2 regions of the Lactobacillus sp. CA30L genome follow, and region 1 is predicted to be linked to the other one. Evidence: predicted binding sites of a transcription regulator. Region 1 holds the regulator's gene; the other holds the start of a gene.
The links. Region 1 encodes HrcA, which represses chaperone genes, less so after heat shock. Its sites were predicted from a motif close to TTAGCACTCNNNNNNNNNGAGTGCTAA; they were not measured.

Region 1 (12,051 bases):
AACCGGATGAACTCTTGATCGTGATCTTCTGTTCCTTGCCTGTCCCCATGTCCTTGGCAGAAACGTTGACGATACCGTTCTTATCAATATCGAAGGTAACCTGAATTTGCGGGACGCCGCGTGGAGCAGCAGGAATATCCGTCAGTTCAAAGCGGCCCAGCGTCTTGTCGTCTGCTGCCATTGGGCGTTCACCCTGCAAAACGTGCACGTCAACGGCGGGCTGGTTGTCGGCCGCGGTCGAGAAGATTTGACTCTTAGAGGTTGGAATGGTCGTGTTCTTTTCGATTAACTTGGTGAAGACGCCGCCCATGGTTTCAATCCCCAGGGAAAGGGGCGTAACATCGAGCAGAACAACGTCTTTAACGTCGCCGGAGATAACGCCGCCCTGGATTGCCGCACCTAACGCAACGGCTTCATCAGGGTTGATAGAGTGGTCAGGCTCCTTGCCAGCCCACTTCTTAACCGCTTCTTGCACCGCTGGAATACGGGTTGAACCACCATTTAAAATCACCTTGTCAATGTCATTAACGGTGAGGTCGGCATCTTTTAGCGCATTGTCAAATGGAATCTTGGTCTTGTCGACTAAGTCAGCCGTCAATTCCTCAAACTTGGCCCGCGTTAAGTCTGCTTCTAGGTGCAGCGGTCCTGCTTCGCCAGCAGAAATAAACGGAAGTGAAATATGAGTCGACGACACGCCAGACAAGTCCTTCTTGGCCTTTTCAGCGGCATCCTTCAACCGCTGCATTGCCATCTTGTCCTTGGATAAATCAACGCTGTTTTCATCCTTGAAGTTCTTGACCAGCCAGGCAATAATCTTGTCATCAAAGTCATCACCGCCAAGGTGCGTATCACCGTTGGTAGATAAAACTTGGAAGACCCCATCGCCCAACTGCAAAACAGAAACATCGAAGGTGCCGCCGCCGAGGTCATAGACCAGAACTTTTTCATCTTCGGCATCCTTGTCAAGACCATAGGCCAGTGAAGAAGCAGTCGGCTCGTTGATGATCCGTTTAACTTCCAGGCCCGCAATCTTGCCGGCATCCTTGGTGGCCTGACGTTGCGCATCGTTGAAGTAAGCGGGAACCGTAATTACTGCCTCAGTGACCTTTTCGCCCAGGTAGTCCTCAGCAAATTTCTTGATGTACTGCAGGATCATCGCTGAAATTTCTTGCGGCGTGTAGGTCTTATCACCAAACTTAACCTTGTAATCGGTCTCGCCCATGTGGCGCTTGATTGATGAAATCGTGTTCGGATTAGTGATTGCTTGCCGCTTGGCAACTTCACCAACCTGAATTTCGCCATCTTTAAAAGCAACTACTGACGGAGTAGTCCGATTTCCTTCCGGATTGGTAATAATTTTAGGTTCTTTTCCTTCCAGAACAGCAACTGCTGAGTTGGTAGTTCCGAGGTCAATTCCGATAACTTTTGACATTGTTTAACTTCCTTTCACTTACTGTGCAACAACGACCATTGCTGGTCTTAAAGTACGATCCTTATAACGGTAGCCCTTTTGCAGGACCTGGACAACGTGATCCTTTTGATCATCATTCTCAGCCCCAACCGTTTGCACGGCCTGGTGCAGCGTCGGATCAAACTTGACGCCTTCCGCTTCAATCTCGCTGATTCCGTGGTCCTTCATGGCTTTGACAAGTGCGTCGAGCGTCATCTGAACCCCCTTCTTGAGCTGCTTTGAGGCTTCGTCATCGACCTTAGTGGCCAGTGCGCGCTCCAAGTTGTCCATTGCGGGCAAAATATCCTTTGCCAAAGACTGCGATTCATACTTGATCAGCTGCGCGCGTTCATTGTTATAACGGTTTTGCATATTTTGCATCTCAGCTTGACTGCGCAGGAACTTGTCTTCGAGGTCCCGGTTGTCAGCCTGTAGTGCAGCCAGCTTAGCGGCAGAGTCTTCTTTCTGATCCCCTGCGTCTTTCTGCTTGCCGGAATTTGCTCCGGCAGCTGATTCATTTTTGCCTGCATCTTTTTTCTTGGATGCCGCTTCAGAAGATTCGGTTTTATCCTTCTTTAGTTTTTTTTCTTTAGGAAATTTTTCCTTACTCACGGCTAACCTCCTTTATTTAAACCGACCGTAATACTCCAGCAGCTTCTTGGCCAATTCGTTTCTGAAATATTCCAGAAGGCCAATCACCTGCGAATACGGCATATTGTTCGGGCCGAGCAGCGCGATCACGCCCTTGCCGTGCGAGCCAACGCTGTATTCTGCCGTTAGCAGACTGTAATCCTTCAGCAAGTCATTGGACAATTCCGAACCCAGGCTAACCTGAACCGGATAATGGCCGATGCTTGTGCCGCTAGGTTGGTCCATTAAACTTGAGATCAAGTCGTTGTGGTCAATCAGTTCATACAGCGACCGCAGGCTCGCGACGTCGCTCATTGAAGCGGTATTCAATAGGTTGAGCTGTCCGTCAACGTACATCTGCTCGCTGGCAGCATCGTTAATCACGTCCTCAACCAGATCAAGCAGCTCGCCCGCGTGATGACTGCTGAGCTTCTTGCCCAGGCCGCGGTTAAGCAGTGCCGGCGTTACCTTGCTGAGCGTTTTGCCCACCAACTCGTCGTTAATCATTCGGACAGCCTTCTCAACCTCATCGCCGTGAACGTTGTGCGGCAGACTGTAGACCTGGTTATGGACATTGCCGTCACTTGTCACCAGAATCGCCATAATCTGCCGGCTAAACAGCGGGACAATGCGGAAGCCCGTGATGGTCAAGTTGCTGCTTTCCGGTCCCTCCGCAAAGGCCGTATAGTTGGTCAAGTCTGACAGAATCTTGGCTGCCTCCTGCACAATTTCATTTACCTGGTGAAACGGCTGGTCTAGCTGGTTCACGATTCGCTGGTAGACGGATGACGGAATCTGTAGGGGTTCAACCAGGTTATCGAGGTAATAGCGGTAACCGTCCGTTGACGGCACGCGCCCACTCGACAAGTGGGTCTTCTCAATCAGTCCCTTGTCTTCCAAAACAGCCATCTCATTGCGGACGGTTGCGCTTGAAACCTTAATCGGCAACTGCTTCATCACGGTCTTGGAGCCGACTGGATCATTGGTCTGCGTAAAATCATTAATAATTGTTTTTAAAATTAGTTCTTGACGTTCGGTCAACATAAGTATCGCCCTCACTTTTAGCACTCATTGCTGTTAGGTGCTAACAACTATTATGATACTAGCATTTAGCAGAATGTCAAGTTGAGTGCTAATTTTTTTGCAATAAAATTAACCCGCGCTGCACATAAAAAACTATTTCTGCCGGGCAAAGTAGTCCTTGATCTCGGCCTCGTCCTGCGCCATCCGTTTTTTTAATTCAGCCAGGCCCGCAAACTTAATCTCGCCGCGGGTATACTTGTACCACTTGATAATCATTTCTTGATCGTATGCCTCTTCATCAAAGCCAAAGAGGTTTGATTCAATGTAGATTTTTTTGCCATTGTGAATGGTAACGTTGTAGCCCACGCTGGTCATCGAGTCGTACCACCTGCCGCCAATCTTGGTTCTCGTGGCGTAAACCCCGACCTTGGGCACGACCTTGTTCTCGCTCCAGACCAGATTTGCGGTCGGATAGCCCAACTTGTGGCCGTTGCGCAAGCCGTGCCCGACGGTGCCCGACATCACGTAGGGTTCACCCAGAAGTTCTGCCGCCAGCGCCATGTTGCCCGCACTAATTGCCTTTTTAATTTCGGTCGAACCGATTTTCTGCCCCTCATAAGACTGTTTCGGAACATCAATAATCTTAAAGCGGCCGCGGGCAAAGCGCGGAAAGTTGGTCATGTTGGCAACGTCCCGCGGTCCGTACGTATAGTCAAAGCCCGCCACAACGGTGTCTGCGTGGAGCTTGATGATGATCTCATCGACAAATTCCTGCGCGGTCAGCCTGCTGAAACGGTCGTTAAAGTGCATCACCAGCAGGTAGTCTACCCCCAGCGCACGCATTTTGTAGGCCTTTTCTGGCAGGCTGTCAATGTAGGACACGTCGGCATTCTGGTACACCTCTTTAGGGTGCCGGTCAAAGGTCATTACCATCAGCGGCAGGCTGCTTTTTCTCGCCGCCATTTGGGCCAGCTTAATCAGCTGCTGGTGGCCGCGGTGAACGCCGTCAAAAAAGCCGAGGGCCAAAACGGTTTTGTCCGGGATTAAGTTTTCTTCTACCGGATAAGTTAAATGGATAATTTGCACGATAAAGCCTTCATTTCACCTAATTATTTTGTAAAAGCATTAAATAGGGGCGATACTGGGTATCATCTTTTTGATATATTGCCTTAACCCTTTTATTGTACCGTAATGCAACCCATTTTGCATTTGTTTCCAGGGAGATTGCCGCCCCATTTTGCACCTTGAGCCACTGGTTTTCCGGTAGGTCCACCTGCGGGTAATCCGCAAAAAAGGCATCGATGGGCTGAATAAGAGCAGCCGCCCTGCTCGGATCGCTGACAATTTCATCCAGCTTGACCGCCTGGTGAACATCAAAGCCGGCACTCGCCGTGCGCCTCAGGCTGGCCATAACGGCTGGCACGCCTAATTTTGCACCCAGATCGTTAACAAGCGAGCGCACATAGGTGCCCTTGCTGCACTCGATCTTAAAGCCAAAGGTTTCCCGGCATTCCTGCCGATCCAACGTGGGGTTCCCGCTTAAATCATAAGAAAAAACCCGCACGGTCCTTTGCGGCCGTTCAACCGCGATCCCAGCCCGGGCATACTCATACAAGTGTTTGCCGTTGACCCGCACGGCCGAATATATTGGCGGGACCTGTACGATGGAGCCGGTAAAGGCCTGCATGGCCGTCTGAATCGTGCTGGCACTAATTAGGTCCGTTATTTCCTCTTTCGCCAGCACCTTGCCGCTCAGGTCGTAGCTGTCGGTTGCTAGTCCCAGGACGCCTGTGCCCTCGTACTTCTTGTTACGCGTGTGCATAAGCTCGATCAGTTTAGTCGCCTGCCCGATTGCAATCGGCAAGACGCCCGTCACATCAGGGTCAAGTGTCCCTGCATGGCCAATTTTTTTAATGTGCAGTGCACGCCGCAGTTTGTATACGACGTCGCTGCTCGTCATGCCCTTGTCCTTATCGATTACTAAAATTCCGTTTATCATCATTGCCCCCGCCGACTAAAAAAGCGCCGTTTGGCGCTTTAACTAATTGTTTCGCTCCGTGTCCTGCTTCTTGAGGTCAGCAATCAAGCGATCAATTTTACTACCATATTTGACTGAGTTATCGCGCTTGAAAATCAGCTCGGGAACCTTGTAGACGGTCAAAACCTGTCCCAGCAGGTGGCGCATCATTCCCTTGGCTTTTTCCAAACCAGCAGCGGTTTCCTCTTCTTTTTGCGGATCTTCGGAAAGAATGCTGTAATAAATGGTCGCATAAGACAAGTCATTGGTACATTCAACCGCCGTGATTGTGACGTCATCAACGCGTGGATCACGAATATTCTTCCGCAAAATCTTAGTCAGTTCACGGAGGATCTCTCCTTCAACACGACCTATTCTGTGCTTCATCGTTTCCTCCTAGCAAAACTACTTAGGCTGAACTTCCTGCTTTTCAACGGCTTCGAGTTCGTCGCCAATCTTGATATCATTGTAGCCTTCAATCGTCAGCCCACAGTCCAAGCCCTGCTTAACCATCTTGACGTCGTCCTTGAAGCGCTTGAGTGAAGCCACCTTGCCGGTGTAAATCACGACGCCATCGCGGATGAGGTTGACTTCCGAATCACGGGAAACGTAGCCAGAGTCAACGAAGGCACCGGCAATCGTTCCGACCTTTGAAACCTTCCAGGTTTCACGGACGGTCATGTTGCCAACAACCTTATCTTCATAAGTAGGCTCGAGCATCCCCTGCATGGCGGCCTTAACGTCGTCGATGGCCTTGTAAATAATGCTGTAGAGGCGGATGTCGACGCCGTCGGACTCGGCCTGTGACCTGGCCGTTGCGGTTGGACGAACGTTGAATCCGATGATGAAACCATTAGAGGCCCCAGCAAGGGTGACGTCCGAATCATTAACCGCACCGACACCGGCGTGGACGATGTTGACCCGCACGCCCTCAACCTCAATCTTTTCAAGCGATTGCTGCAGTGCTTCGACAGAGCCCTGGACGTCAGCCTTCAAAACGATGTCGACTTCCTTCATGTTTTCCTTCTTCATCGTGTCAAACAGGTTGTCCAAGGTAACGTGCTGAACGTTCTCACGCGCGTGCACGAGGGCCTGTTCGGCTCTTTGCTCACCGATGGTACGGGCGGTCTTCTCGTCGTCGAAGACAACGAGCTTGTCGGCCGACTCCGGAACATCGTTCAATCCGGTGATTTCAACCGGCATCGATGGCGTCGCCTTCTCAATCTGGCGACCGCGGTCGTTGGTCATGACCCGGACGCGCCCGAAGCGGTTGCCGACAACAATCGGATCACCGGTATGCAGCGTGCCCTGCTGAATTAGCAGGTCGGCAACGGGACCACGTCCCCTTGACAGACGGGCCTCAATAACAGTACCGATTGCCTTTTGTTCAGGGTCAGCCCTGAGTTCCATCACGTCGGCCTGCAGCAGAATCATCTGCAGCAGCTCGTCAACATTTTCGCCCGTCTTAGCGGAGATATTGACAAAAATCGTGTCGCCACCGTAATTTTCCGGGATAAGGTTATACTTCATCAGCTGCTCGGTGACGTGTTCCGGGTTGGCACCAGGAACATCCATCTTGTTAATCGCAACAATGATTGGAACGTGCGCACTTTTGGCGTGGTCAATAGCTTCAATTGTTTGAGGCATGACCCCGTCATCAGCAGCAACAACCAGGACAACAATATCCGTGATCTCAGCTCCACGCTCACGCATGTTTGAGAACGCGGCGTGACCCGGCGTATCCAAAAAGGTGATCGGCTTGTTGTCGATTCTAACCTGGTAGGCACCAATCTTCTGCGTGATACCGCCGGCTTCGTGGGCCGAAACGTGCGTGTGACGCAGACGGTCAAGCAGCGTGGTCTTACCGTGGTCGACGTGACCCATAATCGTGACCACTGGTGGCCGCTTAACCTGCTTCTTGGATTCCTTTGAGGCTCCCATGCGCTTGTCGTACAGGTTGTCAATGTCGGACAGGTCCTCGTGGACCTTTTCTTCAGCATTGATGCCGTATTCCGCCGCAATCAGTTCAATCGCATCCTTGTCCAGCGATTGGTTCTGGTTCGTCATCACGCCCAGCATGAAGAGTTTCTTAACGATTTCAGCCGGTTCACGGTGCAGCAGCTTGCCGAGGTCCTGCGCGTTCATCCCCACTTCATAAACCAGGGTCTCTGGCAACGGACGCTCTTTTCTCTGTGTTGGCTGCTTCTTAGGAGCCTGCTCAAATTGATGCTTCTTGTTCTTCCGCTTGCGCTTGGGATAATTATTGTTGCCGCCATACGTTTGGTTTCTGCCCTTGCGGCCAGGCTTGCCCGAATTGCGGGTATAGCCGTTGCCCCGGCGTTTTTCTTCCTTAGCCGGTTCAGGTCCGCCCGCAGCTTTCACGCCCTGTGGCTTGCCCGTGTGCGCAGCAGTCGAGCCCTGGTTCTGCTTCAACCGGGCCGGTGACGGCTTGATAATCTTGGGACCGGCCACTTGGGAGGCTGTGCTTTCAGTCCTGGCAACCTTCTTAACGGTATTTGGTGCGGGTGCTTTTTTAACGTTCTCCGCTTCTTTGCCGGCTTGAGGTTTTGCCACATCCTTGCTTAAGTTCTTGGCGGGCACTTCAGCCTGACGAATCGCCGTATGTTCTTCAACGCGCTGCTTCTGCTTCAACTGCTTAAGCAAGTCTTGCGTAGCCGGCTTGGGCGTACTCTTTCGTGAACCTTGGTTAGCGCGGCGGCCCGAATGGTCCTGGCTCTGCGAGCGGTTGTTTATGCGCCGGTTCCTGCGGCGACCGTTATTTTTGCTGCCGGAAGCATCCTCCCGCTTTTTCTCGTTTTTCCGGATTGAGTTGACGGAAATTTTGATTTTTCCGCCTTTTTTTGCGGAACTTTCTTGTTTTTGGGCAGGAGCGGGGCTGCTAAAACTTCCCTTTAGCTGATTCACTTGTGAATCTTCTAGTGATGACATATGGTTCTTAACATCGAACCCAAGATCTTTCGCCTTGGTGACCACAACTTTATTTTCGATGCCTAACTCTTTTGCGATTTCATAAATTCTTTTCTTAGCCATCCAATCACACTCCTTCATTAACCTTTTGTACTAATGCTTTGCAAAAGCCGGCATCGGTAATACCCAACACCTTGCGCTTTTTGCCAACTGCATGCGAAATTTCGCTGCCGCTAAAGGCGGAAATGACCGTAATATCATTCTGCTCAGCAACTCTTGCGACTTTTTCACGTGTATCCGCGTGACTGTCATTAGCCAAAACAACTACCTTAACTTTTTGTGCCTTGAGGCCGATAAGGACCGTCTCAAGCCCCGTAACCAGCTTCCCGGCCCGCTGGGCAAGTCCCAGCAGATTCAAAGCTTTCTGTCTATTTTGCAAATCTATTTATCACCAAATAATTCTTTCCTTGCCTTTTGATGGTCGACGTAGGCATATAATTCCTCGTAAAAACTTGCGGGGATATTTGCGCCCAGGCTCCGTTCAAGCACGCCTTTTTTCTGGGCCTGCTTTATTTTGTCCGGGTCAAGTGAAACATATGCGCCGCGCCCGGGCTTTTTGCCCGTAGAATCAACGGCAACATTCTTTTCCTTGTCGACCACAATGCGAACCAATTCCTTCTTCGGCTGCATGGTATCAGTCAACAGGTCTTTCCGCATTGGAATTTTTCTTTTTTTCAAAAGAACTCACCCCTTGCCACATTCTTCGTCAGTGCTTACGCTATTCAACTGTCTCTTCACCGTCGGTACTCCCAACATCTTCCGCTTCGGCCGCAGCATCATCGCCAGCAGCTTCTCCGTTTTCTTCAGCGACCAGGTCCGAATCTTCCTCTTCCACAGAAGACTCATTCGAATCATCCGCAGCGGTTTCCGCGTCTATTTCCGCGCTCTGAATGGCCTCTTCATTTTCCTCATCGGCTTCATCGGCGCCCTCGTTAACAAATTCAACTTCAGACTCCGGCCTGATATCAATCTTGTAGCCGGTCAGGCGCGCCGCCAGACGAACATTCTGGCCCTTCTTGCCGATCGCCAGCGACAGCTGGTAATCCGGAACAATCACCAGGGCACTCTTTTCGTCCTCCTCGTCACCGAACTGAACGGCAATGACCTCTGCGGGATTGAGCGCATTGGCAATGAAGTCCGACGGGTCTTCTTCATATTTAACAACGTCGATGTTTTCGCCGTCAAGTTCGTTGACCACATTCTGCACGCGCGCACCGCGTTGACCCACACAAGTACCGACCGGATCAATGTTCGGGTCGTTTGACTTAACCGCAATCTTCGTCCGGTCACCGGCCTCGCGTGCGATTGAGACGATCTCGACCGTCCCGTCGTAAATCTCCGGCACTTCCTGCTCAAACAGGCGCTTAACCATGTCCGGGGCGGTTCGTGACACCGTGATCTGCGCACCCTTGGCGTCAGAACCAACGTGCGTCACAATCACGCGGATTTGGTCCTGCGGGTTGTAGTTTTCGTGCGGCATCTGGTCATTACGCGGCATTACCGCTTCAACATTACCAATTTTAACATAAACGAAGCGATTATCGCGCCTCTCAACCGTCCCGGTAATCAGTTCGTCCTCATATTGCGAATATTCATCGATAATATGATTCCGTTCTGCTTCCCGCAAGTGCTGCATGATGACCTGCTTGGCGGTCTGGGCGGCAATGCGCCCAAAATTCTTCGGTGCCACGTCAAAGCGGATCTTGTCGCCCAGCTCGTAAGCCTTGTTGATGGCAAGAGCATCCTTCAGGCTTATTTCCAAGCGGTCATCGTGGACCTCCTCGACGACAACCTTTTCGCTCATCATCTTGAAGTTGCCCCTGCGTTCGTCGAATTCAACCACAACGTTCGTTGCCTGGTTGTAATTCTTTTTATAAGCAGCAATAAGTGCAGCCTCAATCGCTTCTACGATCACATCTTGCTTGATACCCTTAGTTTCTTCTAAAGTCGCAAACGCCTCTAGCATTTCTTTCGACATAACTTTTAATCGGCCTTTCTAAAATTCAATTGCAAAACGAATGTTTGCAACCAGTTTACGGGGAATAGTTATTACCTTCCGCCTTGTTTTGATCTTGATTTCCAACGAAATTTCGTCTTCGTCGTACGCTTTGAGCGTCCCCTCGAATTCCTTTTCACCCGCAACTTTTTGGTAAAGGCCGACGTGAACGTAATTGTTCAGCGCCTTCTGCCAATCCTTCGCGGTCTTAACCGGGCGTTCGACACCGGGCGAGGAAACCTCAAGAACGTAGGGGGTCGGAAACGGATCCGGTTCGATTTCGTCGAGCTTGGTCGAAATCAATTCGCTTAAACCCGCAATCTCATCCATATCAATCCCGTTTTCACGGTCTACGTATATCCTTAAATAGTCCTGCCCCTTTTCCTTTACGTATTCAATATCCACCAATTCGTCGTTGCGCGACGCAATAATTGGCTTAATCTCTGCAAGAACAAAATCTTTAACTTTCGCCAAGTACTTTCCTCCGTAATAAAAAGAGTGAGCAGAAATTGCTCACTCCGAATCATTATTCGAACTTATATATGAAGTATACCACAATTATATTAATACTGCAAAATTTTAAAAGAGCGAAAGTTGGTTCTGGTCGGGCATCCCCGTCAAAACCTCGTTTTCCTCGAGGTAATTCATAATTGTCTGCGACACCTTGCCCCTGTTTGCCAGGTCCTCTTTCGACAAGAATTTTTGCTCGGTCCGGGCGGCCACAATCTGCTTGGCCGCGTTGATACCAAGCCCGGGGACAGCGTTGAAGGGCGCCAAAATGGTGTGCTGGTCAATAATCTTGAAGTTAGTGGCCTCGGAGTTATTGAGATCAACCATCTTGATCTTGATGCCGCGTTCAAGACACTCGTTGGCAATTTCCAGAACCGTCAGCAGGCCCTTGTCCTTGGCGGAAGCATCGTTACCCTTGTTTTGGATGTCTGCCATCGCCTTTTTGACCGTGTTCTTGCCGTGGCTCATTGCCACCAGGTCAAAGAGGTCGGCACGCACGGAAAAATACGCGGCGTAGTAGATTTCCGGGTAATAAACCTTGAACCAGGCGATACGCAGGGCCATGAGAATGTAGGCCGTCGCGTGGGCCTTCGGGAACATGTACTTGATCTTGAGACAGGACGGAATGTACCAGTCGGGAATCTTATCGTTCTTTTTCAGCTCCGCCATGTCATCGTCGCTGATGCCGCGACCGTGCCGCACGGACTCCATTGTTGAGAACGCGACCTCCGGCTTCACGCCCCAATGGATAAGGTCCATCATAATGTTGTCCCGGCAGCCAATCACGTCCTTCAGCTTGCAGGTGCCGTTATCGATCAGTTCCTCGGCATTGCCCAGCCACACGTCCGTTCCGTGGGAAAGACCGGAGATCTGGAGCAGTTCCGAAAAGGTCGTTGGCTTCGTCTCCTCGAGCATCCCGCGCACAAACCTGGTGCCAAATTCGGGCACGCCCAACGTGCCCGTCTTGGACTGGATCTGGTCGGGCGTTACGCCCAGTATTTTAGGGCTGGAAAAAAGCGACATGACGCCCGGATCATCGGGCGGAATTGTCAGCGGGTCAACGCCAGAGAGGTCCTGCAGCATCCTGATCATGGTCGGATCATCGTGCCCCAGAATATCAAACTTCAGGATATTATCGTGAATGGAGTGGAAGTCGAAGTGCGTGGTCAGCCAGGCCGCATTAACGTCATCGGCGGGGTACTGCACGGGCGTGAAATCGTAGATGTCCATGTCGTCCGGCACAACCACGATCCCGGCCGGGTGCTGCCCCGTTGTCCGTTTGACGCCACTAACGCCGGCCGCCAGACGGTCGAGCTCAGCCCGACGCAGCTTCAATTCCTTTTCCTCATCGTAATGCTTAGCGTAGCCGTAGGCCGTCTTGTCGGCAACCGTGGCAATCGTGCCGGCACGGTAAGAATTGTCCGGTCCAAACATTAC
Region 2 (12,051 bases), on a different contig from region 1:
GAAGCGGCCAAGCCAGCGCACTTGGACATGGTTGACAAGATCAAGCACGCCGCCCACAAGGTCACGCTGGTCATGACCGGTCCTTTGACAGACCTGGCCCGTGCTCTGGAAGTCGACCCCACCATTAGCGAAAACATTGAATGCCTTTACTGGATGGGGGGATCTCTTGATGGCCACGGCAACGTGGTTCAGGTTAACGCGGATGGTACCCAGGAGTGGAACGCCTTCTGGGACCCCTATGCGGTGGAACGCGTCCTGCAGGCAGATATCGCAATGCAGGTTGTGGGACTTGAAAGCAGCGAGGAGCTGCCCTTAACGGATGAAGTCAGAATGCACTGGGCCAGCCTGCGCAGGTATCCGGCCGTTGACCTGGTGGGCCAGGGCTATAGCCTGCTGGTCAACCCGCCGGTTCAGAGCGCCCAATTATACTTCTGGGATGTTTTGACGACCATCAGTGCGCTCTACCCGGAAGTGGTCCAGGCGGTGGCAACGCACAGGGTTAAGGTGATCACGACCGGTACAGCCGCAGGGCGTCTGGTTGATGATCCTAATGGTCATGAGGTAACCCTGGTGACCAAGGCCAACAAGGAAGAATTTTTCCGGAGGTTCGATGAGCTCCTCATGCGGACCAAGTAAGGGATTTAATTATACAAAAAAGACGAGGTTCGGGTTTGAACCTCGTCTTTTTGTTAGTTCTGTACTCAGTTTAAGCGAGTGAATCCCAAGCGGGCAGGTCTGTTACCGGACCCTCTGCCAGGGCTACTTGTTCAGGTGTCAGGTACTTCTTGTGGACAACAACCTCGTAGGTGTTGTCTTTGAACCAGTCGTTGGTCATGACGAAGAAACCCTTGTCACCGTTTTTCTCGCCCCAGGAATTTTCAACCTTCCACTGGCGAATGTGGCCCTGGTCCTCATCGACGCCGACTATCGTCATGGCGTGGGTGGAGGCACCGCTGCCCGTGCGCAGGCGGTCCGCCTTGGACATCTTGAGGTCGACCCCGTACAATTCGCTCATCTTGTATAATTCGCTGTCCAGGTAGCCCTTCTTACGGTCGCTTTGTTCGCCGACATCATTGCCGAACCATACGGCTTCGCCGTCCTTCAACTGGCTAACGGCGGCAGACTCCAGGTATTCCATCGGCACGTTAAGGAACTTGATCCGGTAGGAGCCCGCAACGTTGTCCTCAAACGGCAGCCCGTAGAGCTTGCCGTATTCATGGTCAGGGGCATTGGTCAAGACAACGTAGTCGTCGAAGTCGACGTCGCCCATATACTTGTGCAAGAATTCCAGTGGGGTCAGGTCCTTGTCCAGGTGGTAGTTCTTGTCGTCGTCGCGGTATTCCAGGTCAAACTTCTTCGGAGGTTCACCGACGGCAATGGCCGTCATCCGGTAGACCTCGCCCAGGAACTGTTCGCGCGCCTGCTTGATTTTTTCCTCTTCACCGTCCTGCTTCAACTTGCGCAAAACAAGCGCGTCCTTGTGCAGCTTGTCGGCCAGTGATTTGGCAAAGGCGCTGGTGTTGTTGGTGTTGGCATTCTCCGGCATTGCGTATGAAGGCACTACGCCGTACTTGGCAACCAGGGCTGCCGCCATGTGGAACTGACCGCCGTCTTCGCCGGCCCCTTCTAAGTGCGCCCTAACGGTGCGGGAGTCCAGTGGCTGGTCGGCCGTGTCCAAAATGTTGTCGTAGAAGATGTTTGCCCGTTCAATCTTGTCCCAGAAGAAGTTGTAGCTCTGCGAGAAGGTAAAGTTCTTAACGTGGTACTTTTGACCAAAATTGTGACGCAGAATATTGAGCGTGGCGAATTCCCAGCAGCGGCCCGATTGCAGCTGGTTGGTGACGTTTTCGGTGTCCAGTTCGGTTGAAAAGACCCTGGTTAATTCCCCCTGAACGCGGTCATTGTAGGCTGCCGCCTGAACGCCGCTTTTTTGGGCGGCGCGGGCAACAACCTGGTTCTGCGGGTTGGCGTTGAACTTTTCCGCAAATTTTTCCAATTCTTGGACGGTAACTTTATGTCCCATAAATTAATCTCCTTTTTAATCTTTTTTTAAATTACTTTATATTTTAAGCCAAAACAAAAGCGAGTTCAATGGTTGAACTCGCTTTAGAGAATTATTTGTCTGGGCAGCTTAATTAAAAGCGCCCTCCATGCTATCCGCATTAGTCAATTTGGATTGAATTGTCGCCTGCGTTCGTGCTTTGCTTGGGCAGGGTAATAGTCAATACGCCGTTGTCATATTTTGCATGAATGTCGCTGGCAGCTACATCTGGCAGTCTGAAGCTGCGGGAAATGTGGCCTTCGCTCCGTTCACGGTGGATAATGCTGCCATCCTTTGACAGGTCCTTGAAGGCCTTTCTGGAGCCTGAGATGCTCAGAACGCCGTTATCGTAATTCACGTTAATCTTGTCCTTGTCCATCCCGGGCATGTCTACTTTGATTATGTATTCGTGGTCGTTTTCAACGACGTCTGACTGCATTAGTTTTGCTATTTCGTTATTGTTAAAAAGTTTACGCGGAAGATCAAACCAATCATTCATTGCATCAAATAAGTCATCGCGGTGATTCATCATTTCATTTGCCATAGTAAAAACTTCCTTTCAAATATGTTGTTGTAACGGAAGACTTTTCTTTCATTTCTTCCTTACACTGATTATTATAGTAGGCATACCGGAAAAAGGGAAACAATTAGCACTCTTTATTTTAGATTGCTAATTTTAAAAGCAGAACGTTGCTATAACAGTATTTTTAACTTGTGGATAATTTTTAGCATAAGTAACGGAGAGAATAATTATGGTTTACTACCAGAAGATGACGCCTGAAGGCTACCAAAAGATCAAGGCAGAAATTGCACGTTTAAAAAAAGACCGCCCGCGGCGAATTAAGATTCTGCAGGAGGCCCGTGCCCTTGGCGACTTGTCCGAGAACACGGAGTATACGGAGGCCAAGCGGGACCTCGGACACCTGCAGAGTCGCCTGCGCTACTTGGACAAGCAGCTGAAGTATGCCGAAGTAGTTGAAAAAACTGCGGACGGCAAGGTCAACCTGGGCAAGACCGTTACCCTGCAATTTGAAGGCGAAAAGGGGACCGAACGATACGTGGTGGTTGGACGGATGGAAGCAGATATTGCGGCGGGCAAAGTTGCGTTTGACTCGCCGCTGGGGCAGGCAATCATGAAAAAGCCTGCAGGCACACTGGTCCAGGTGGAGGCCCCGGCCGGTCGGTACGGCGTGATGATTGTTGCGATTGACTAAAAATGTTCTTGCTTATCCGAACTTGTGTTTGTATAATGAAGTTATCGAACAAACGTTTGAGATAGGAAGTGGACAGCAGTGTATGATTATCGGTATGAACCGCACCATGTAGTTTTCATGATTGACAACAAGTCGTTTTATGCCAGCTGCGAGGCACTCAGGCTGGGTCTCAATCCGATGAAGGCGGTGCTTGCGGTTGTTTCGCACCAGCCCAATACCAAAAACGGCTCGGGCTTGATCATGGCGGCCTCGCCCCTGGCTAAGAAGAAGTACGGCTTGACCAATGTGATGCGGGTGCGTGATTTGCCCAGCAAAAGGGAGGCCCCGGACCTGATCCTGGTTGAGCCCCACATGAATTTGTATATCAGGCGCAGCATGCAAGTCTTAGAGATTTTTCGGCAGTACGCAGCTGAAGAAGATATTCACGTCTATTCGATTGATGAGTCGATGATTGACATGACCAAGTCCTGGCACCTGTTTGGCGCAGATCCTTACCTGGTGGGCCGCCGAATCCAGGTGGAAATCAGAACCAAGCTTGGACTCTACACCACCTGCGGCATTGGCGAAAACCCACTGCTTGCCAAGCTGGCCATGGATATTTCCGCTAAGCACCGGAAGTCGATGATTGACTACTGGCACTATATTGACGTTCCCGACACAATTTGGCAGATTGCCAACCTGGAAGATGTCTGGGGCATCGGCAAGCGGACGGCGCAGCGCTTGCGCCGCCTGCACATCAGCAATATGTACGAATTGGCTCATACGGATCCCGCCCTTTTGCAAAAAGAGTTTGGCGTAATGGGGGCACAGCTATTTGCCATCAGCTGGGGCGTGGATCGCAGCGTCATAAGCGAAAAGTTTTTTCCAAAAATGAAAAATTACGGCAACTCGCAGATCTTGACCAGGGACTACACCGTTCAGCGCGATATTGAAATCGTGCTGCGTGAAATTGGTGAGCAGGTTGCGGCCAGAATTCGGGCCCACAAGCTGCAGGCTGGCTGCATCAGCTTGTACGTTGGATTCTCCCAGTACCGCTCTGCGGGCGTTCGCAAGGGCTTCAGCGTCCAACGAAAAATTTGCCCCACCAATGATAGCGACCTGGTGGTCCAGGAGGTTTTGGCCCTTTTTCGTACGAATTGGCATGGTGAAGCCGTCCGGGCACTGGGAATCAACTGCAGCCGCCTAGCGGCAGATAACTGTGAACAATTAACGTTTTTTGTGCAGCCGTGGCGCCAGCTGAAGAAGCGCACCGTGACGGCAACGGTGGACAAGATCCGGCAAAAGTACGGCTTCACGAGCGTGGTTAAAGCATCCAGCCTGCTAGATGGCGCAACCGCCATTCGGCGCGCCAACCTGGTCGGTGGTCACAATGGCGGCAACGCCTATGAATGACTTTGACAAGATCGTGCTGGACTTTTTCAAAAATTACCAGGATCGAAAAATGAAGAAGTGGGTGGGCTTTTTCCTAAGCGATCATACGGTGGCGATTACCCGCGACGAGAAGCGGCGCACCAGCAAGCATCCGCGCAAGCAGGCCATGTCTCCCGAAGAAATCAGCGTGCAGCTGCTCAAGGCATACGGCAACCACCGCTTGGTGCACCTGCAGGTCAAGGTGGTGGACGGTGATGATCAGTTGCCTGCAGATGTTGCGGGCTTTGTCAATGGCTATAGCGATGAGGGGATTGTCGTGGACGGACATAAAATTGCCCTGGAAGATATTAACCACATCGAAGTCGATTAGGAATTGCACGGCCTAGCTTTTTCATACCGTCTTTTTTTGCTATAATATGGAATTTGTAAGGCACAAAATGTAGATCGAGGTAATTCTGTGAACACACCGGCATCAAGAGACGGCAACTTAATTCGCTATATTTTTTATGTTATTGGATACTTAATGGCCGTTGGTGCATATAAGCTTGCTACCAAAAACGCACCGGTTCACGTCTGGGACCTCGTCTTATTTGCGACGATTTCCTTAATGGTTATCTTGTTCTACGTTTACCGCTTCAACCGGGAGCAACGGTATTTTGACCGCAGCTTCGCGGGCTCGTGGCTCAACTACTTTGGCACGATTGTAGCGTTAACCGTGGTGGTGACCGCACTGCGCATCAGCGTCTCCTGGATGCAGGCATATAGCAGGCTCAGCTTATACGGCTTTCAGGTGGCGTTCTTGCGGCATGAATCGGATAGCGGCTACTGGTTCTTGCTGCTTGCGGTGGGCGTTGTCCTGCCGGTTTTGCAGGAGTTTTTGGCCACCGGGTTTTTGTTCAACTACGCCTTCAGGCGCAGCACGGTGACGACCGCGTTTTTGGGGATGCTTGTCTCGGGAATTCTGTTCAGCCTGCTCAACTGCCAGGGCTCGGTTGTCCTCTTAGCGATCGACGTTCTTTTCGGGGCGCTCTTTGCCTGGTCCTACCTCTACGCCCAGACACTGTGGATGCCCGTCTACCTGGCGGTGCTCAATGGCGTTCTTTTGGTGATCATGACGTAGAACCTGGACAAAATAAAAAAGGCGATGAAATTAATCATCGCCTTTTTTGCGTGAGCGGATAGCGTGAATCGAACCCGCATCTTCAGCTTGGGAAGCTAACGTTCTACCATTAAACTATACCCGCATTACTGAAATAGTTTACCATGTTTTTGGTTTAAATCCAAGCCCTGATTTTCACTTTTAGGTCCTGGCCGCAAGCTTGGCGACAGTCAGGTCAACGCGGCTGCGGTCAAGTAGCCGGGAAAAATCCTGAAACAGCCAGCGGCGCAGCTCGTCCGCTTCCAGCACCAGGGGCATGCGGTCGTGCACGGGCGCCATTATGCCGTTAGGCGCGGTCGTGGCCATTGCAAAGTGGCCTTCTTCGTAGATGCCGGCAATCAGGGTCAGGGGCGCGCCCGCATTGCTGAAGCTGAAGCGCTCATGGTAACGGCGGCCGTTGGCAGCCAGGTAAGTCTGCTGACTGCTTTCATAAAATTGCCGGGCAATAATAATGCAGCGTCTCCGGGCAAAGGATGCGTCCCACATTGAGGGTTTTTGCTCGAAGAACCGTTCAACGCGCGCGTTGAAGACAACGGCCTTATTGTTAACAGGACTAGGGTAGCCCCAGCTTTTCGGCGTCAGCAGCAGCTGCTGGCCCTGGTAGACCAGGACCGGGGCCAGACCGCTGGGGAAAACATCCTGGTCCTGCGGCAGCGTTGATGCCAGCTCGCTCAGTGGCAGGTTGAGGTCGGTAGTTAAGTATTTTTTGATTTCTGCCAGACGCGGCAGCTGAAACTGGTTGCACATTTTTTCCTCCGTGTTTAATCATTGCGTGATTTTTGGTAGAATTGACTATGATTATTGCATTAAAGCAGGTTTTGACTTTCAAGGAAGGTAGATACGATGAAAAAGAAAATTATCCTCACGGGCGACCGGCCAACGGGGAAGCTGCACGTGGGCCACTACATTGGTTCTTTGAAGAATCGGGTTAAGTTGCAGAACGCGGGCGACTACCAGCCCTACATTATGATTGCCGACACGCAGGCCCTGACCGATAATGCGCGCAACCCCGAAAAGATTAAAAACAGTCTGGTGCAGGTGGCGCTTGACTACCTGGCCGTCGGCATCGACCCGCAGGTTTCGACCATCTTCGTGCAGTCGCAGATTCCGGCCCTGTTTGAACTCACGGCCTACTACATGGACCTCGTGACGGTCAGCCGCCTGGAGCGCAACCCAACCGTCAAGGCCGAAATCAAACAGAAGAATTTTAACGACTCGATTCCGGTGGGCTTTTTGAATTACCCGGTGTCCCAGGCGGCCGACATTACCGCCTTCAAGGCGACACTCGTGCCCGTTGGGGACGACCAGGAGCCGATGCTTGAACAGACCCGTGAAATTGTGCGCACGTTCAACCGCGTCTACCACAAGGACGTGCTGGTTGAACCCGAAGGCTACTTTCCCAGCAAGGGCCAGGGCCGCTTGCCGGGTCTTGACGGCAACGCCAAGATGTCCAAGTCCCTAGGTAATGCCATCTACCTGGCCGACGATGCCGCGATCGTTCAAAAGAAGATCATGTCGATGTATACCGACCCGGGCCACGTTCACGTGGAGGATCCGGGCAAGGTCGAGGGCAACACGGTCTTCACCTACCTTGATATTTTTGCTCCCGATAAGGATAAGGTAGCAGAAATGAAGGAAGAATACCAAAAAGGCGGCTTGGGCGACGTCAAGCTCAAGCGCTACCTGAATAAGGTGATGGAAGAAGAACTGGCCCCGATTCGCGCCCGCCGCGCCCGTTACGAACAAAACCTGGACGAGGTCTACGAGATGCTGCAGGAGGGGTCGCAAAGGGCCAACCGTGTGGCCGCCCAAACCCTGGCTGAGGTGCGGGATGCAATCGGATTGAATTACTTTGACTAAGAGGCAAAAAAATGCGTAAGCGGATTCCTTGGAAGCAGTATTTTATGATGCAGGCGCTGGTTATCGCCCAGCGCTCAACCTGTGATCGGGCCTTGGTGGGCAATGTTTTGGTCAAGGACAACCGGATTATCGGGACGGGCTACAACGGGTCCGTGTCGGGTGCACCGCACTGTGATGACGTCGGCCACCAGATTGTTGACGGGCACTGCGTGCGGACGATTCACTCGGAGATGAACTCGCTGATTCAGTGTGCGAAGAACGGCGTTTCAACCGATCACACCGAGATTTATGTGACGCACTTTCCCTGTTATAATTGTGCCAAGGCACTTGTTCAGGCCGGTGTGGAGAAGGTCAACTATTACTTTGATTACCATGATAGTCCGCTGGCAATAGCGCTTTTTAAAGATTGTGGGGTTCCCTATGAGCAAATTAAAATCAACCGTGAATACGTGGAAGAGTTGGCGCGCAAGCTGGAAGACGCTGAGAATTAAAGTGGTCGGGCTCCTTGCACTGGCAGGCGCCTTCTGCACCCTGACGGGCTTTACCAACCCCAACGTGAAGGACAACAGCCACCTCTTGGAGCGCGAGACCAGCAAGTTGATCCTGGCCAAAAACGACCGGTACATGCAGACCGGCGAGCAGCCGCGAATTATCGTTCAAACCGTTAACCGCGTTAGCCACTTGACGCCCCCCAAACTGGGCAAGTACAAGCACACGGTCTTCATCGTGGTGGGTTCGAAAAACAAGCGGCGCAACGTGCAGATCTACTCCAGTAAGGACCTGCACGGCGCGTTTACGGCGGATGTGCGAGGCAATATCATCCGCGCGCAGTCAGACCAGTTGCGCTCCAGCAGCAAGAAAGAGTTCAATAAGGGGCTGCGCTTTGTTTTCAGGGCGTGCGCGACCACGATTGACCAGCAGTACCATTATTCGCTTGATAAGTATGACCTGACGAGCGCGGAACGCAGCAAGATTGAACACCCGCGCCGGGTTGCCCTGCCGATTGCGCTTGCCCTTGTGTTGGTCTTGGGTGGCCTGGTCTATTTTTTCAAGAACAATTTGCACCTGAAAAACAGGTAAAATGGGTTGACTTAATTGCTTGTTGTGTATTACACTCACAATGCAAATCAAATAAACAAATGAACTGTTAGGTGAGACTCCTACGTGAACATATGCTATCGCTCAGAAACATCCAGAGATGCCAACGAGTTAAATAGTTACCGTCGAATTAAGGCGGTAACCAGATAGCTGGCATGTGCTTACGTCACGTAGTGTTAAAGCTGAACGACGAGTATTAATGATACCTAGTTTAAAAGGGGTCGCTAACGGTGTTAGGCGGTCCCTTTTTAGTTTGTTTGCGTTTTTAGAAGAGAAGGAGTGGAAACGATGCTGAGAAAACCAAACGAAACAGTCGCAAACAAAGACTTGGAATTGGTTAAGGCCATTGCCAAGGAAAGCAGGTCAGAGACGCTCGCCCGCCTACACGCGAGCAGCGACGGCTTGACTAGCGCGCAGGCCGACCAGAACCGGGAGGAATTTGGCGCAAATACGATTGCATCTGGCAAGCACAACTCAAAGCTGCACTTTTTAACCGAGGCCTTTATTACGCCCTTTACGCTGGTTTTGCTGGCCCTCGCCACCCTGTCCTTGTTTACCGACTACATTTTTGTGCCGGCCGGCGAAAAGGATATCAGCACGGTTGCAATTATGCTCACGATGGTCTTCATTTCGGGCATTACCAGTTTTATCCAGAACATCAAGTCCTCGAATGCAGTCAATTCGCTACTGCAGATGGTCTCGGTAACAACCGATATTATCCGCGACGGTAAGGACGAGGAGATCGATACGAGCCAGGTCGTTGTAGGCGACGTGATTCGCTTGGCAGCCGGCGACATGGTGCCGGCCGACATGAGGCTACTCGTTAGCAAGGACCTCTTCTGTTCATCCAGTTCGCTCAACGGCGAATCGAACCCGATTGAAAAAATTGCAACGAGAAGGCCTAAAATCGGGCAGGACCGCGACTACTTGGACTACCCGAATATACTGTACGAGGGAACGACGATTGTTTCCGGTTCGGGGCTCGGTGTGGTCTTTGCAACTGGTGAACGAACGATGTTTGGTAAGTTGGCGCATGATATTGCTCACAATGACGTTAAGAATACCGCCTTCGACGTTGGTATCAAGAATGTATCCCGGCTTCTTATCATTATGACGCTCATCATCGCACCACTTGTTTTAATCATCAACGGCCTGACTAAAGGTGACTGGATCAACGCCCTGATTTTTTCAATTGCGACGGCGGTCGGGTTGACGCCGGAAATGCTGCCGGTAATCGTGACGACGAATCTGGTCAAGGGCTCAATTGAGATGTCCAAAAAAGGCACAATCGTCAAAAAGATGAACTCGATTCAGAACTTTGGCTCGGCCGATATCCTCTGCACAGACAAGACGGGCACATTGACGCAAGACAAGGTTGTCCTGGAGCGGCACTATGACTTGAACCTGCGCGAAAACCAGCAGATACTGGAAATGGGCTACCTCAATTCATACTACCAGACGGGGATGAAGAATCTGATCGACAAGGCCATCATTGAGGCTGCGGGCAACGAGCTCGACATTAATGAGATTCAACGGGACTACAACAAGATCGACGAGATTCCGTTTGACTTTTCTAGGCGGCGGATGAGCGTCGTCGTGGCAAACTCCGACCTCAAGCACGGCGAGCACCTGCTGGTAACAAAGGGCGCATCCGAAGAAATGATGGCCGTCGCCACTAGAATCGAGGCTGACGGCCAGATCCTGCCACTGACGCCGGAACGCAAGCAGAAGGTCATGGAAAAGGTCAACAACATGAACGATGACGGCCTGCGCGTAATCATGCTGGGTTACAAGCGCAACCCCGCGCCCGTGGGCGAGTTTTCCGTCAAGGATGAAAACGACCTCATTCTCTGCGGCTTCCTGGCCTTTCTGGATCCGCCCAAGGAGAGTGCCAAGGCTGCCCTTGCCCGCCTTAAGGGCGACGGCATCTCCGTTAAGATTCTGACTGGCGATAACGAGGCGGTCACGCGGACGGTTGGCCTGCAGGTCGGCCTCAACGTCGACACGGTCTATTCCGGTGCCGATCTGGAGGGCAAAAACCCCGCGGAACTAGCCAAGATGGTTGAGGAGTGCAACATCTTCGTTAAGCTTTCACCCGAGGACAAGACGCGGATCATTAACCTGCTAAAGAAAAACGGGCACACGGTTGCCTACATGGGCGATGGCATTAACGACGCGCCCGCAATGAAGGCGGCCGACGTTTCGATTTCCGTGGACACGGCGGTCGACATCGCCAAGGAATCGGCGGACATCATCCTGCTGCACAAGGACCTGAACGTGCTGGAGACCGGGGTCAGGATTGGCCGCAAGGTCTTCGGCAACACGATGAAGTACATCAAGATTACGCTGTCGTCGAATTTCGGCAACATCCTGTCAATCCTGGTCGCATCGTCGTTTCTGCCGTTTTTGCCGATGCTGCCGCTGCAGCTGCTTGTTTTGGACCTGCTCTACGGGACGAGCTGCTTGTCGCTGCCGTTTGACGAGATGTCCGCTGACTACCTGAAGGAGCCGCGGAGCTGGTCAACCAAAAAGCTGCCGAAGTTCATGTTTTACTTTGGTCCGACGTCCTCTGTCTTTGACATTCTGACCTTCGGCATTTTGTACTTCATAGTCTGCCCGCACCTGGTCGGGGGCAGTTTCAATGCAATCAGTCCGGCCCAGCAGGCAGCATTTATTGCCCTGTTCCATACCGGTTGGTTCATCGAATCGCTCTGGACCCAGGAAATGGTCATTCACGCGTTGCGCGACCGGCACCTGCCGTTTATCGGCCAGCACGCCACCGCTACGGTCATTCTGGCAACCTTTGGGGCCGGGATTATCGGAACCCTGATTCCATTCTCATTCTTGTCTTCCACACTCAAGTTTGGCGAACTGCCAATGAGCTTCATGTGGATAATCCTGGGCATTTTGGTGCTGTACATTCTGCTGACTACCGTAGTCAAGCACTTCTACCTCAAGAACGAAAAATTCTTGATTTAAACCAAGTCAAATCAGAAACTGCTAGTCCAGCAAAATATTAGAGGGGATTCCGCCCGGGGGAATTCCCTTTTTGCTTGGTGTAGTATAATATTAATGAATTGGAAGAAACTTAAGGAGAAACAAATATGGCTGATAAAAAAACTTTTTATATTACAACCCCAATCTACTACCCCTCCGGCCGCTTGACAATCGGCAACGCATACACCACGATTGCGGCTGACGTAATGGCGCGCTACAAGCGCAGCCAGGGCTATGACACCTTCTTTTTAACCGGTACCGACGAGCACGGGCTGAAGATTGAGCAGAAGGCCGAGCAGCAGGGCGTTAAG

Region 2: the regulator HrcA is predicted to act here: its motif matches at 2,689-2,715, upstream of AC2JF8_RS02970 (Hsp20/alpha crystallin family protein).

Annotation. Positions count from the first base shown of each region.
Region 1 is NZ_JBWXGB010000005.1:10,206-22,256, forward strand. It holds gene dnaK (molecular chaperone DnaK) at 1-1,432, opposite strand, end outside; gene grpE (nucleotide exchange factor GrpE) at 1,451-2,062, opposite strand; gene hrcA (heat-inducible transcriptional repressor HrcA) at 2,075-3,124, opposite strand; gene ribF (riboflavin biosynthesis protein RibF) at 3,257-4,189, opposite strand; gene truB (tRNA pseudouridine(55) synthase TruB) at 4,209-5,102, opposite strand; gene AC2JF8_RS06655 (ribosome-binding factor A) at 5,145-5,507, opposite strand; gene infB (translation initiation factor IF-2) at 5,526-8,171, opposite strand; gene AC2JF8_RS06665 (L7Ae/L30e/S12e/Gadd45 family ribosomal protein) at 8,176-8,487, opposite strand; gene rnpM (RNase P modulator RnpM) at 8,490-8,786, opposite strand; gene nusA (transcription termination factor NusA) at 8,827-10,086, opposite strand; gene rimP (ribosome maturation factor RimP) at 10,105-10,578, opposite strand; gene AC2JF8_RS06685 (PolC-type DNA polymerase III) at 10,684-12,051, opposite strand, start outside.
Region 2 is NZ_JBWXGB010000002.1:93,500-105,550, forward strand. It holds gene AC2JF8_RS02960 (nucleoside hydrolase) at 1-636, shown strand, start outside; gene AC2JF8_RS02965 (C1 family peptidase) at 707-2,023, opposite strand; gene AC2JF8_RS02970 (Hsp20/alpha crystallin family protein) at 2,163-2,585, opposite strand; gene greA (transcription elongation factor GreA) at 2,794-3,255, shown strand; gene AC2JF8_RS02980 (Y-family DNA polymerase) at 3,334-4,647, shown strand; gene AC2JF8_RS02985 (hypothetical protein) at 4,640-4,996, shown strand; gene AC2JF8_RS02990 (CPBP family glutamic-type intramembrane protease) at 5,084-5,746, shown strand; tRNA gene AC2JF8_RS02995 (tRNA-Gly) at 5,800-5,870, opposite strand; gene AC2JF8_RS03000 (SOS response-associated peptidase family protein) at 5,927-6,532, opposite strand; gene trpS (tryptophan--tRNA ligase) at 6,629-7,645, shown strand; gene AC2JF8_RS03010 (deoxycytidylate deaminase) at 7,657-8,136, shown strand; gene AC2JF8_RS03015 (TPM domain-containing protein) at 8,066-8,725, shown strand; M-box (ykoK) riboswitch at 8,782-8,945, shown strand; gene mgtA (magnesium-translocating P-type ATPase) at 9,032-11,722, shown strand; gene metG (methionine--tRNA ligase) at 11,848-12,051, shown strand, end outside.